3 regions of the Brevibacillus sp. MCWH genome follow, and region 2 is predicted to be linked to each of the others. Evidence: riboswitches for the same ligand, from Rfam matches in the RefSeq annotation. Region 2 holds a riboswitch; each other region holds the start of a gene.
What was found. Region 2 has a riboswitch for lysine ahead of ETC00_RS12580 (aspartate kinase). Riboswitches for the same ligand answer to the same signal wherever they lie in the genome.
Positions count from the first base shown of each region.

Region 1: linked by a shared signal. The riboswitch ahead of dapD (2,3,4,5-tetrahydropyridine-2,6-dicarboxylate N-acetyltransferase) and the one ahead of ETC00_RS12580 (aspartate kinase) in region 2 are both predicted to bind lysine.
Region 3: linked by a shared signal. The riboswitch ahead of ETC00_RS13510 (amino acid permease) and the one ahead of ETC00_RS12580 (aspartate kinase) in region 2 are both predicted to bind lysine.

Region 1 is NZ_SDLF01000002.1:247,369-252,323, reverse strand. It holds gene ETC00_RS02785 (EcsC family protein) at 1-452, shown strand, start outside; gene ETC00_RS02780 (GNAT family N-acetyltransferase) at 515-1,060, opposite strand; gene ETC00_RS02775 (flavodoxin) at 1,186-1,629, opposite strand; lysine riboswitch at 1,779-1,965, shown strand; gene dapD (2,3,4,5-tetrahydropyridine-2,6-dicarboxylate N-acetyltransferase) at 2,058-2,768, shown strand; gene ETC00_RS02765 (aspartate aminotransferase family protein) at 2,785-4,002, shown strand; gene ETC00_RS02760 (N-acetyldiaminopimelate deacetylase) at 4,007-4,955, shown strand, end outside.
Region 2 is NZ_SDLF01000012.1:96,271-101,225, forward strand. It holds gene ETC00_RS12570 (succinate dehydrogenase cytochrome b558 subunit) at 1-452, opposite strand, end outside; gene ETC00_RS12575 (DUF2507 domain-containing protein) at 862-1,308, shown strand; gene ETC00_RS12580 (aspartate kinase) at 1,478-2,719, opposite strand; lysine riboswitch at 2,947-3,132, opposite strand; gene ETC00_RS12585 (aspartate/glutamate racemase family protein) at 3,343-4,032, shown strand; gene uvrC (excinuclease ABC subunit UvrC) at 4,064-4,955, opposite strand, start outside.
Region 3 is NZ_SDLF01000014.1:53,584-58,538, reverse strand. It holds gene ETC00_RS13520 (ABC transporter ATP-binding protein) at 1-279, opposite strand, end outside; gene ETC00_RS13515 (extracellular solute-binding protein) at 292-1,362, opposite strand; lysine riboswitch at 1,917-2,105, shown strand; gene ETC00_RS13510 (amino acid permease) at 2,212-3,666, shown strand; gene ETC00_RS13505 (aminotransferase) at 3,708-4,886, opposite strand; gene ETC00_RS13500 (Lrp/AsnC family transcriptional regulator) at 4,883-4,955, opposite strand, start outside.

The DNA.
Region 1 (4,955 bases), on a different contig from region 2:
GAGCGACAACGGGGGTGGGCGGCCTGTTCACCCTGGCGATCGACGTTCCGCTGCTGTTGGGCACCTCGCTCAAGGTGCTGCAGGAGATGGCACTCTGTTACGGATACCGCCCGGAGGAAAAACGGGAGCGGCTGTTCATCGTCAAATGTTTGCAATTTGCCTCTTCCGACATTGTCGGCAAGCGCGCGATCCTGGAGGAGCTCTCCCGCTTTGACGAGCCCGAAAGACAGCGGGATGTCATTGCCCAACTGCAAGGTTGGCGGGAAGTGGTGGTGACGTACACGGAAAACTTTGGATGGAAAAAGCTGTTTCAGATGGTACCGGTGGCGGGCATGCTGTTTGGCGCTTACCTGAACCGCTCCACCGTGCAGGATGTGGCGGAAACGGGCCGGATGCTGTACCGCAAGCGGCGGATTCTGGAGCGGCTGAGGCAGGAAGAAGCCGGAGCCTGACGGGCAGGATGTCCCGTGCGCTCCGGCTTTCCCGCTGCCAGGGCGGCACGGGACTGGCCGCTTTACGCCCACTCCTCGCTCGTGATCGCGAAGATCAGGTGGTCTTCCCAGACGCCGTTGATCTGCAGATACCGAAGCGACAGCCCTTCCCGGCGGAAGCCGGTCTTTTCCAGCACGCGGATGGAGGCCGTGTTGCGCGGCATGACCGCCGCCTGTACGCGGTGCAGTTCGGCTTTGGCAAACGCAAAATCCAGCACCTGCCTGACGGCCTGCGTCATACAGCCGCGTCCGCCACATGACTGGTCGAGAAAGTAGCCGATGGTGGCGTTTTGCCAGGCGCCACGCACGATGTTGGTAAGGTTGACGCGGCCGATCAGCTCGTCGCCTTCACGCAGAAAAACGCCAAATGCGTAGGCGGTACCCGCCGCGAAGTCGCGCTCGGCGGACGCCAGCTGCTCCCGCTGTCCCTCCAGGGTAAAAAACGACGCGGGACGGATCGGTTCAAACGGTTGAAGAAACGCCTGATTGCGAACGCGCAGGTCCAACATGGCCGGTGCGTCATTTGCCGTCAGGGGGCGGATGTACACGCTGGGTGCCTGTGAAGACATGGGGCGGTCCTCCTTATCCTCTTGATAGAATCTGGACCGCCAGTGTATCACGTATGCGTCCTTTTTGAAAAGACGGCTTGGCAGATTGGCCGGAACCGTACGGATGGGGCGCTAGCGCTCTTTTGCTACATCAGCGACTGTGCAAACGAACGTCCGAATTCCCGGCAGGTTTCCTTCTCCTGGGCGGACGGGGACAGTTCCACCTTCAACCCGTTCAACGGGACGTCTGCGCCCAGCGCAGTTACTTTTTCCAGCAGAATGTCGACGGCGGCTCCCACTTTTTCGTAGCCGGAGTCGCAAGAGCCGAATACCGCCGCTTTTTTGCCCCGCAGGTCAAGCCCTTCCATCTCTTCGTAAAAATCCAGAAACTCGTCTGGCAGTTCTCCGTCTCCCCACGTGTAGGCACCAAGCACAATGCCGTCATAGTCGGCCAAATCGGAAGCGGAGCAGTCCAGCACTTCCTTTACCTCCGGTTCGATTCCCGCCGAGCGAATGCCCTCGACGATTGCATCGGCCATCTCCCGGGTGTTTCCTGTCATGCTTGCATAAACGAGAATAATCGTTTTCATAAGCCCTCCGAATAGATAATGGTTATCATTTTCAATTACAAGATAATGAAAATGATTATCGTTGTCAACTATTATGTTTCGCTTCTTCTTCATTCAGATGTTGCCACCCGGGGAGGATTTTGATAGAGTAAAAGGAAATTCCATAACCATTAACAAATAGAGGTGCGCTGCGGAAGAGTACGTCTTGCCATACAAACGCGGGGGGCGTGGAAAGACGGAAAGGCCAAGGCGCCGAAGTTCTGGCCGTACCCCTCGGACGGCGAGGGCTGGGGTTCCCGTGAACAACGGTCGCCCTGTCATGAAAGGCACGGCCTTTCGTGGAGCGCTATTTACGGTTTGCTTTCAGGTATCAAAAAAGCAATGAGGATAGCGTCTGCACTCATTGCTTTTTCTACATTTTCACATACATGTGATGGAGGAGATTCACAGTGAACATGATGGATGCGCATGAAATTATCTCGTTTATTCAAAAAAGCGAAAAGAAAACGCCGGTGAAGGTATACCTGAAAGGGGAGCTGGACGGCATCGACTTCGGCCCAAGCGCCAAAACGTTTATCAGCAACGGCACGGGCGTGGTCTTCGGCGAATGGAAGGAAATCGAGCCGGTGCTGCAACAGCATAAGGATAAAATCGCCGATTACGTGGTGGAAAGCGACCGCCGCAACTCCGCCATTCCGCTGCTGGACACGAAAGGCATCCAGGCGCGCATCGAGCCGGGCGCGATCATCCGCGACCAGGTGAGCATCGGCAACAACGCCGTCATCATGATGGGGGCCGTGATCAACATTGGCGCTGTCATCGGAGAAGGAACGATGATCGACATGAACGTGGTGGTCGGCGGCCGCGGCACTATCGGGAAAAACTGCCACATCGGTGCCGGTGCAGTCATCGCAGGCGTGATCGAACCGCCGTCCGCCCAGCCGGTCGTGATTGAAGACGACGTGGTAGTCGGTGCCAACGCGGTGATTCTGGAAGGCGTTCGCGTCGGCAAAGGTTCCGTCGTGGCTGCCGGTGCGGTCGTCATCGAGGACGTTCCGCCGAACGTGGTCGTGGCTGGCACTCCGGCGCGCATCATCAAGCAGATCGACGAAAAGACACGCTCCAAGACGGAAATCAAGCAGGAGCTGCGGCAACTGTAGGAGCGTGAGTGAGAAGATGGCTACGGACTGGCGTTCACTCGACGAACAGTACATCGTCCCGACGTACAAACGGCTGCCGATCGCAATCGCCAGAGGAGAGGGCAACTATCTGTACGACACCGACGGCCGGGCGTATCTTGACCTGTTTACCGGACTGGCCGTCAATGTTCTCGGCCACTCCCATCCGCGGATTGTCCAGGCGCTCCGGGAGCAGGGCGAGCGGTTTTTGCACATCTCCAACATCTTTCTCAACCCGCCGGCGATCCGGCTGGCACAGCGGCTGATCGACAACACCATCCCCGGCAAGGTCTTTTTCTCCAACTCCGGGGCGGAGGCGACGGAAGCGGCGATCAAGCTGATTCACAAATGGACAAAAGCGGAGGGGGCCGGCCGGTCGGGTATCGCCGTCCTGCGCAACAGCTTCCATGGGCGCACGCTGGGAGCGGTGCGACTGACGCGGCAGCCCCATGTCTATCAGGATTTTCCCCAGCCTGACTTTCCCGTCTACGAGCTGGATGCAGAAGACGCAGAACAGCTTCGCGCCGTCTGCCGCAGCGAAAAGCCAGCCGCCCTCCTGATGGAGCCGGTGCTCGGCTCCGGCGGTGTGGTGCCGCTTTCCGAAGCGTTTCTGAAGGAAGCGGAGGCGATCTGCCGGGAAGAGGGCGTGCTGTTTGCCATGGATGAAATCCAGACCGGCATGGGACGAACGGGTCGTCTGTTCGCGTATCAGCACGCCGGAGTGACGCCTGATTTGATCCTGTTTGCCAAAGGAGTGGGCGGCGGTCTGCCGCTCGGCGGGGTGATCGCCGGCCAACGGCTGATGAATCTGTTCAAGCCGGGGGATCATGGCACCACCTTTGCGCCCTCGCCGCTCTCCGCCGCGCTGGGCAATGCGGTGCTGGACGAATTGCTCGACCCGGCTTTTTGTGACCAGGTGAGCGACGTGATCGGCTACCTGTGGGGCCGTCTGGAAGAGCTGAGACAGCGCCTGCCGGAGCAGCTTCATGCACTGCGCGGCAAAGGGATGATGGTGGGCATTCCGCTGAACGTTACACCCGAAGAAGCGGCCCGGCTGCAGCAAAACCTGCTGGCTGCGGGCTTCCTCGTCGACGTGACGCAAAAGACGATCGTCCGCCTGCTGCCTCCGCTTACCTTGACGCGGGCAGATGTGGACCGGTTTATCGACGAGTTTGCCCGTCAGCTGACGGCGCTCGGCACCGGAAAGGAAGTGTAGAGGGATGACCGATTCTGCGTTTGTGCAGATTCGCCGCGACTTGCATCAAATACCTGAACCCGGTTTTGCGGAGTACAAAACGCAGCGCTACCTGCTGGACTATCTGGAGCGGCTGCCGCAGGAGCGCCTGCAGATCAGGACCTGGCGCACCGGCATTCTCGTCAGGGTGCGCGGGCTTCATCCCAGGCGGACGATCGCCTGGCGGGCGGACATGGATGGTCTGCCGATCCGGGAGGAGACGACCTATCCGTTCCGCTCCAAGCACGAGGGGTACATGCACGCCTGCGGCCACGACATGCACATGGCGATCGGGCTGGGCATTCTGACCCATTTTGTGCACCATCCCGTCGATGACGATCTGCTCTTCGTGTTTCAGCCGGCCGAAGAAGGACCGGGCGGCGCCAAGCCGATGATGGAGAGCGAAGAATTTGCTGAGTGGCGGCCTGACTGCATCTTTGCGCTGCATATCGCGCCGGAGTACCCGGTGGGACACATCGCCACCAAGCCGGGTATCCTGTTTGCCAACACCTCGGAGCTGATGATTGAGCTGACCGGCAAAGGGGGGCACGCGGCCTTTCCCCACAAGGCAAACGACATGGTGGTGGCGGCCAGCCATCTGGTGACGCAGCTGCAGTCGATTGTGGCCCGCAACGTCGATCCGCTCGATGCGGCCGTCGTGACGGTGGGCAAAATCGAAGGGGGTACCCGGCAGAACATCATCGCGGAAACGGCGCGGTTGGAAGGAACAATCCGGACGATGTCGCTGGAGTCGATGGCCCGGGTGAAAAGCCGCATCGAGGCGCTGGTCAAAGGTATCGAAGCGGGTTTCGAGTGCACGGCTGCCATCGATTACGGCTGCGGGTACTGCCAGGTGTACAATCATGAGCTGCTGACGGAGCAGTTCATGGAGTGGGTGGGCACCCAGCGCCCGGACATCACGCCGATTCGCTGCA
Region 2 (4,955 bases):
CTGAGAATCCCGATCGTGTAGAAGACAACCATCAGCGGACTGCTGAGAATGTTGGTCATCATGTCAAAGTTCACTTCGGCACCCAGCGCTTTTTGAATGCGCGTTTCGTACACGTGCCAAGCGACAAAGATGAGTGTGATGATTCCCGTAAGGCGCTGCCAGAGGAACATGTGGTTGCGGAAATGTCCGAAGCTGCCCACATTGTGTTTCGCCTGGAAGGCAATGTAGATCCCGTACACAGCATGGAACAGGATGGGAATGTAGATGAAGATGAATTCCACGGCGAGCAGGAATGGAACGTTTTCAATCATTCCTACTACCTGGTTGAAAGCTTCCGGTCCCCGGGTTGCCTGATAGTTCGCTGTCAAGTGGAACAAGAGGAACAGCCCGATTGGGAACAAACCGAGAAGAGAATGCAGCTTGTGGTTCAGAAAGCTATGGCCTTTTGCCATACAATGGTCCCCCTTTCAATTGTAAGTAGCGTTCTTTGGTTAATCTTTTCCCCACTATCCTAACCCATTGCCCAGCCGGTTAGACATGACGGCAGCTGCCTGCCCCCCTGCTACACAGCCAGACAAATTGTGTCGGAAAACGGAAAAAAGTTGGGCAAAACGTTGAACCACAACCAATTGTACTCCTGTCTACAGAGAGCGTCAAGACAGTGAATAGACTAATTCCATTGTTGGATTACACGTATTAATCGTCCGATTTTTCTATGAATCTGTCATAGATTCGGCCGCTCTCTCATAATCTGTTACCAAACAGGTAGAGCAAACCGGCTGTAATAGACCTGGCGGCCGCAGGAGGGTCCGACAGGGGACAAGCCTCGCGCGGCCTGCAGCCGGGAAGGAGGGTCGTGACGTGAAAGAACCGGATCAACTGGAAGCCTTGCTGCCTTCCCGCATCATCGCAGATATTGAGCGCATCCACATGCCCTATCTGGGCTATCACTTACTGCGCGAGCACCTCACCCGCTCGCTTTTGGGCGAAAGCGAACCGCCCATTCTCCACTGGTTGGGAAAGGAAATGGGGCGGCAGATTCCCATCCGCTCCGCCAACGGTCTGGTGTTTCCCTTTATCCGTCTGGGGCTGGGCAAACTGGACCTGTTGGAAGACGGGGAGCGGCAGATTCGTTATCGGCTGACCCATACCATCTATCGCTACATGTCGCCCGAACGCATCAACCGTTCCCTCTCTCTGGAGTGCGGGATCATCGCCGGTGCTGTCGGCCGTTGGAAGCAGCGGGAGATGAAAACCCGGATGGAGACGGAGGAGACGGGCAGCGTCCTGATTACCGTTCACTGGTAAGGTCTGGCCGGGACGAAAGTGAGCCGACCGGGCAGGAGCGGGGAGGCGAGGCATCGCGCTGCCGCTGCCACGCGATTTCCCGCAAACATCCCACCAGAAGAAAATCCCCCTTTTTCCGCGGCGAAAAAAGGGGGACAGCATGTGTGTTCCGTATTGGGCTGTCAGCGGGTCATACTCCGTGTACGACAGCTGTTTCCGCCACGTCGAGGCCGTATGCGGTGTGCAGGCAGCGCACGGCCCGCTCGGTGTGTTCCGCCGGGATGACGCAGGACACCTTGATGTCAGACGTGGAAACCATTTTGATCGTGATCTCCTGCTCGGCCAGCACGCGGAACATCTCGGCGGCCACGCCCGGATTGTTCACCATGCCGGCTCCGACAATCGAGACCTTGGACAAGCCCTCTTCGCATTCCACTTTTTCAAAACCGAGCTGCTCGCGGTGGGCGTTCAGCGTATCGAGCGTCTTTTTCAAGTCGCTTCCTGCCACCGTGAAGGAAATGTTGGTCACGGCCGCGTCGTACGAGCTTTGGATGATGATATCCACGTTTACCTGGTGATCCGCCAGCGTGTTGAACAGCCGGGACAGCGTGCCTACGCGTGCAGGCATCCCCACAACCGTCACCTTTGCGACGTCTTCGTCGTGGGCGACGCCGCTAACTACTCTTCCTGTTTCCATATGCGCACCCTCCTCTACGTACGTGCCTTCTTCTGTCGTAAAGCTGGAGCGGACGACCAGCCGGACCTTGTGGGTCTTGGCTGCCTCCACCGAGCGCGGATGCAGCACGCCCGCCCCCAGGTTGGCCAGTTCGAGCATTTCATCATACGAGATGCTGTCCAGTTTGCTCGCCGTCGGAACCACACGCGGGTCGGCAGTGTAGACGCCGGCCACATCTGTGAAAATTTCGCATTTGTCCGCGTTGAGACTGGCTGCCAGCGCCACCGCGGACGTGTCCGAACCGCCGCGGCCCAGCGTGGTGATCTCGCCTGCTTCGCTGACGCCCTGAAATCCAGCCACGATGACGACCCGGCCGCGCGCCAGTTCCCTTCGGATTCGTTCCGTCTCAATATGGGTGATCCGGGCCTTGCCGTGGATCGACTCGGTCGTCACTCCCGCCTGCCAGCCCGTCAGGGAAATGGCGTCATACCCCTTTTGGTGCAGCGCCATCGCCAACAGCGCAATCGACACCTGCTCGCCAGTCGCCAGCAGCATGTCCATCTCCCGCTCCGACGGGTAGGGGGAAATCTGTTTGGCCATATCCACCAGCACGTCTGTGGACTTGCCCATTGCCGACACGACGACGACCATGTCGTGTCCAGCTTCCTTATATTGAATAATCCGGTCCGCTACTTTCATAATCCGTTCAATGGTACCTACGGAGGTGCCTCCGTATTTATGCACGATCAACCCCATGCGGCTTCTCTCCCTTTTCCTATTCAACATGTTCACATATCTCTTTGGATTCTTCTTTCATCAGGCCATCTTCGTTTCACTATTATTATTTCTCACTCTTGCAAAAAAGGCAGCGACGAGGATACACCTGTCACTGCCTGCCAGTTCGACATACCGGTTCCTCCTTCCCTTGGCCACGTGAACAGTTGAGCATGACAGAACATCCCCTGTTCCATTCTCAACCGACATCGTGAGATAGCTCTCCATCCGGCAACGGGAATTGCACGGATGACAGTCCTGCGCTTATTCAACGCAGACCCAGCACGGAGGAAGCGGGCCTTTCTCCGTACTTCGGCGAATTCCCCTTTCCCGTACCCGTCACAGATGCCCGATCTCAGGGAGGTACTCATGGTTTTCGCGCCTCTACCTCACTCCTAACGGGAAGTGAGGCTTGTTATGCTGTTTGTATGGGATTATACCACGTGTACGAAGGCGGTTCAATCAGAAATTTCATTAAAGTTTGCAGCACGGTAAAGTCCATGCCTGTACGAGCCGTAACTTCTGTCATAGCCCTTATTGCCAGATGATACCGAAAATTGTATATTATTTCTCAATTTCATAGATTTCATGTTGGGGGTATGCGAATGAAGACGATCGGCCTGATTGGAGGAATGAGTTGGGAATCGTCGCTCGAATACTATCGGTTGATCAACCAGCTCGTCAAAGAGCGCCTGGGCGGCCTGCATTCCGCCTGCTGCATCATGTACAGCGTCGACTTTGCACAGATCGAGGCATTTCAGCGTGAGGGGCGCTGGGACGACGCCGGTGCAGCGCTTGCACATGCGGCAAAGGCGCTGGAACGGGCGGGAGCCGACTTCATCGTGCTCTGCACCAACACCATGCACAACAACGCGGAGGCGATTGAACAAACGGTGGCAATTCCCCTGCTGCACATCGTGGACGCCACGGCAGAGCGGATTGTTCAGCGCGGAATTCGGCGCGTTGGCCTGCTGGGCACCCGTTACACCATGGAATTTCCCTTCTACCGCGAACGGATGCGCCGATACGGAGTAGAAGTGCTGGTGCCGGACGAGCCTGACCGCGCCATCGTCAACCGCATTATTTTTGAAGAGTTGTGCCTGGGAAACGTATTGCCAAAGTCCAAGCAGGAGTACCTGCGGGTAATGGACGGCCTCGTTCGCCGCGGAGCGGAGGGCGTCATCCTCGGCTGCACGGAAATCACTCTGCTGATCAAACCGGAGGATATGCTTGTGCCGCTGTTTGACTCCACACGCATCCACGCGGAGGAAGCCGTGACGCGGGCTCTTGGATGACACACGTAAAAAAGGCTGATGCCCGCACTCGTCAGGCGTCAGCCTTTTTGTCTGTTTCGCCGGATGCTCCGTTTGCATCCCCGTCCGCCTGTTGTCGCAGGTGGCGCAGGATCTCTCGGGCCAGCTTGTCGCCGATGCCGATCTGCCGGAAGTCTTCCACGGTCGCTTCACGCATTTTTTTCAGCGAGCCAAAATGCTGGAACAACAGCTTGCGCCGCTTTTCGCCAACACCGGGAATCTCGTCCAGCCGTGACGATAGCATCGTCTTGCTGCGCGCCTGCCGGTGAAATGTGATGGCAAAACGGTGCACCTCGTCCTGAATTCGCTGCAGCAGGTAAAACTCGTAGCTGTCCCGGCGAAGCTCCACCGGCTCCGGCGGATCGCCGTAGAGCAACTGCGCGGTCCGGTGCTTTTCGTCCTTGGCCAGGCCGCAGACGGGGATGTAGAGACCCAGCTCGTTTTCCAGCACGTCCATCGCCGCGCTGATCTGCCCCTTGCCGCCGTCGATGACGATGAGATCGGGCAGCGGCTGGCTTTCCTTCAGCAGGCGGGTGTAGCGGCGGCGAATCACTTCCCGCATCGCCCCGTAGTCGTCCGGCCCCTCGACGCTTTTGATCTTGAATTTGCGGTACTCTTTCTTGTCCGGCCGGCCATCGGTAAAGACCACCATCGCTGACACCGGTGTCGTGCCCTGAATGTTGGAGTTGTCAAATGCCTCGATGCGGTGCGGCGTGCCAATCCCAAGGATGTGCCCCAGATTGTGCACCGCCTGGATCGTCCGCGCATCGTCCTTGGACATCAGCGCAAATTTTTCCTGCAGGGCAATCCGCGCGTTTTCGGACGCCATCTGCACCAGTTCCCGCTTTTTCCCTCGCTTGGGCGCGTACACCTTGACGCCCAGCCACCCCGCCAGCAACTCCGGC
Region 3 (4,955 bases), on a different contig from region 2:
AAATACGCTGAGATGGGGAAAAAGCGCGTAGCTTTGAAACACCATGCCGCAGTTCCGCTGGTTGGCGGGCACGTGGCTTACATCCCGCTCCCCGATGAAAATCTTTCCTGAGGTGGGGCTTTCAAAACCGGCCACACAGCGCATGGTCGTCGTTTTGCCGCAGCCGGATGGCCCCAGCAGAGCGAAGAATTCGCCTTCGCGAATACCCAGATTGACGTCTTCCAAAGCGGTGATTCCGTTGAATTGCTTGTGCAAGTGCTCGATTCGAACCGACCCCATGCAAGAGCCTCCTTACTGGAATTTTTGCCGCCACTCGTTGCGCACCCGGTCGTAGTTGCTCACGACCCAGTCGATGTCCAGCTCCTGCGCGTGCGGGATGACTTTCTCCAGGGTAAGCGGCGTTTTCGACTCCACGTCTTTGGAGATCGGGATATGGTACCAGTTGGCCAGCGTTTGCTGCCCTTCCTTGGACAGCAGGTAGTCGATCAGCGCCTTGCCGCCATCAGGATTCGGGCCGTCTTTTACGAGCGACACCGGGTTGACGATGACCGGCGTCTTGTCCGGCACGATGAAATCGATTTTCTCCCCCTTGGCCTTCATTTCGTACACCATGAAGTCAAAGGCGATCGCAATGTGCGCCTCCCCTTTGGCTACTGCTTTGGAAGGTGCGGAGCCGGAGTCGGGCATGGCGCTCATCTGTTCCACCAATTTTTTGAAGTAGTCCCAGCCCTGCTCTTCGCCGCGGGCCATCAGTTGACTCAGCACAGTGAGGGTGGCTGTGCCGGAAGCGGCGGGGTTGGGCATCTGGATTTTGCCCTTCCATTTGGGGTCAAGCAGGTCGTCCCAGGTTTTCGGCGCCTCTTCCGGCTTCACCAGGTCGCTGTTGTAGGCAAAGCCGAGTACGAACACTTCCGCGCCGATCCACTTCCAGTCCTTGTCGCGGAGCTTGATGCCGTCCCGCACTTCCGGCCAATCCTTGATTGCTTCCGGCGTGTACGATGTGATGATGTCCTTGTCCTTGGCCGCTTCAAACGGCAGGAATCCTCCGCCGCCGTACCAGACGTCCGCCTGCGGGTTGTCTTTTTCCGCAATCATGCGGTTGACCAGCACGTTGGTCCCCGCGTACTGCACGTTGATGGAAGACCCTTTGAAAGCCTTTTCAAAATTGAGACCAATTTCTTTGGTCATATCCGGCGTCTCAGGGGAATACAGCGCGATCGGGCCCAGTTCTTTTGTTCCTCCCGATCCGTCTCCCGCCGGTGTGCTGCCGGACGAAGCCTCCTGGCCGGAGGAGCACCCTGCCAAGGCGACAGTGGAGAGCAAAACGGCTGTGGCTGCTACGTTCAACCATTTTTTCAACATGTGTCAGACCCCTCTTTCTGTGATTGTTGATCGAATAGTCAAACAGTTTCCGAGGAAAAAGAAAAACCCTCACGTAGATAAACACATCCCCCTTTGGGAGTGTGTTTACGGGTAAGGGTTTCTCCGTTTCTCCGCCTAACCGTATGGGAAAATATGCTATCCGATCAGTGTTTCTTCCAGTATAACCAGTTTCTTTTCTAACTGTCAACGAAAATGATCGAATTTTTCGGACAAGTCAGTCTAGAATGAAGGAAATTACTGGGTCCCAAACGTAAATAAATAGGTATGCGGAAAATAGTTTTGAGTGAAGGAGTCCTTCCCCCGCTTACCTTGCTTTTGTTGTGATGTTGGGGCAGCCGTTTTATTTCATCAGAAAGCTTGTAAAAAATGAATATCTCATGGCTGGTCTTGTGCATGTTCTTCAATAAAAAATCATTTCAGCTAATCGCTTTGTATGCAAAACGACCTCTTACAGTTTTTAGTGCTTGATTTTGCCGCGATTTTCTATATACTTGAACCGTAACAAAACTTCACAGATTATCCTCATCACATGCGATGGGGATAGAGGTCGCGGCTTTTATATGATTCTGGCACGAGATCCAGAGAAGATCGATGACTCCAGAGGAGGGAAAAGCCGCCGAAGTCCGCTGTGCATTCTCTGGGCACACGGGCTGGGGCTGTACTCGAAAGGGGCAGAACTGTCACGTTTGCGAGCCGGGCAAACGTGATGTGCTATCTTCAACGAAGGCTTGGTGGGGATGTAACAGTACCGCCCTGTTCGTTGGGGCGGTATTTTTTATGTCCGACCTTCCTTCTGACTATCTTTGTAGAAAGGTCGTGCAAGCACTCATGGAATCCAATCAACTGCAGCGGGGCCTCAAGGCCCGACATCTGACCATGATCGCCATTGGCGGCTCCATCGGCACGGGGCTGTTTTTGGCGAGCGGCGGCTCCATCCACTCCGCCGGTCCGGGCGGCGCACTCGTCGCCTACGCGGCCATCAGCCTGATGGTCTACTTCCTGATGACCAGTTTGGGCGAGATGGCGGCGTTTCTCCCCGTCTCCGGTTCATTTTCCACCTACGCGACGAAGTTCGTCGATCCGTCCCTCGGCTTTGCGCTGGGGTGGAACTACTGGTACAACTGGGCCATCACCATCGCCGTCGAGCTGTCAGCCGGGGCCTTGATCATGAAATACTGGTTCCCCGACACGCCGTCCATCTTGTGGAGCGCCCTGTTCCTCGCGCTTATGTTTGGTCTGAATTATTTGTCTGTAAAAGGATACGGCGAATCGGAATACTGGTTTTCCCTCATCAAGGTAGCGACCGTAATCATCTTCATCGTCATCGGCCTGCTGATGATCTTGGGCATCATGGGCGGTGAAGCAGTCGGCTTCCGCAACTTTACCGTCGGCGATGCACCGTTCAACGGCGGCTTCATGGCGATGCTCGGCGTCTTCATGATCGCCGGCTTCTCCTTCCAGGGGACGGAGCTGGTCGGGATCGCTGCGGGTGAAAGCGAAAACCCTGCCAAAAACGTGCCGAAAGCGATCAAGCAGGTGTTTTGGCGCATCCTGCTGTTCTACATCCTGGCGATCTTCGTGATTGGGCTGTTGATCCCGTACGACAACCCCAACCTGGTCAACGGCGACATCGAGAACATCGCGATCAGCCCGTTTACGCTGGTGTTCCAAAAAGCCGGACTCGCCTTTGCCGCATCCGTCATGAACGCCGTCATCCTGACCTCCGTCCTGTCGGCGGGCAACTCCGGCATGTACGCCTCCACCCGCATGCTGTGGACGCTGGCCAAGGAAGGAAAGGCGCCCAAGCTGTTCAGCAAGGTAAACAAGCGGGGCGTTCCGGTTAATGCGCTGCTGCTGACTGCCAGCATCGGGATGTTTGCGTTTCTCGCCTCCCTGTTTGGCGACGGGACTGTCTACATCTGGCTGCTCAACGCCTCGGGGATGTCCGGGTTTATTGCCTGGCTGGGCATCGCAATCAGCCACTACCGCTTCCGCAAAGCGTTTGCAGCCCAAGGCCGCGATTTGAACGAACTGCCGTACCGGGCGAAGTGGTTCCCGTTTGGCCCGATTTTCGCATTCGTCGTCTGCTGTTTCGTCATCCTCGGCCAAAACTACACCGCCTTCACCGGGGAGACGATCGATTGGAACGGCATTCTCGTCTCGTACATCGGCCTGCCGCTGTTTTTGATCGTCTGGCTCGGCTACAAAGCCGTGAAAAAGACGAAAGTGGTGCCGCTGCGGGAAGTGGATCTCTCCACGGACGAATCAACGATATCCAACTAATCGGTATAGCAAAGGCCGGGGAACCCCCGGCCTTTCCCTTTTTACGACAGTCGCTGCACGAACCGCCCCATCCGTTCCAGCGCCTTCCCAAGCTGATCCAGGGAAGTGGCGTAGGAGCAGCGGATGTGGCCTCTGCCGCTGTCGCCAAACACATCACCCGGCACCACGGCCACCTTTTCCTCCATCAGCAGCCGCTCGGCAAACTCGCCGGCATCCAGCCCGGTGGACGCGATCGAAGGAAACGCGTAAAACGCCCCTTCCGGCTCGTGGCAGGACAGGCCGATCTCCTTGAATCCCTGCACGACGAAATTGCGCCGCTGCCGGTAGCTTTCCACCATCCTCTCCATGTCCGCCTGACCATGCCGCAGCGCCTCCAGAGCGGCCATCTGCGCCATGATCGGCGCGCACAGCATGGTGTACTGGTGAATCTTCAGCATGCCGCCGAGCAGATCTTCCGGCGCGCAGACGTAGCCGAGGCGCCAGCCCGTCATCGCGAACGCTTTGGAAAAACCGGAGATCAGGATCGTCCTCTCCTTCATCCCGGGCAGGGCGGCGATGCTCTCATGCCGCTGACCGTAACTCAGCTCCGCGTAAATCTCGTCGGAGATGACCAGCAGATCGTGCTTGACGAGGATCGGGATCAGCCGCTTCCACTCCTCCGCCGACATCGTGCTGCCGGTCGGGTTGTTCGGGTAGCAGAAGATGATCGCCTTGGTGCGCGGCGTGATGTGCGCCTCCAGCTCCTCAGGCGTTAATTTAAACGACTGCTCCGCGCGCGTGTGCAAAAACACCGGCACCCCGCCGGCCAGACGGATGACCGGTTCGTAGGAGACATAGCAGGGCTCGACGACCAATACCTCGTCGCCAGGATCGACGATGGCCCGCAGCGCGATGTCAATCGCTTCACTGGCGCCGACTGTAATCATGATCTCTTTTTCCGGATGGTACGAGACGGCGAAGCGCTCCTCCAGGTACTTGTGAATCTCCCTGCGCAGCTCGATGAGACCGGCATTGGAGGTATACGCCGTGTAGCCCCGTTCCAGCGAGGCGATGCAGGCTTCCCGCACGCGCCACGGGGTGACGAAATCCGGTTCCCCTACCCCGAGCGAGATGACCCCTTCCATCGAAGCGGCCAGGTCAAAGAAACGGCGGATGCCCGACGGCTTGAGCGAGGCGACCGTGGCGGACAAGCGCTGACGTACACTGATTTGCTGACTCATGGGGTTACCACCATCCTGTGGTCTTCGTCTCTGTCTTCAAACTGAATGCCGTCGTGTTTGTACCGCTTG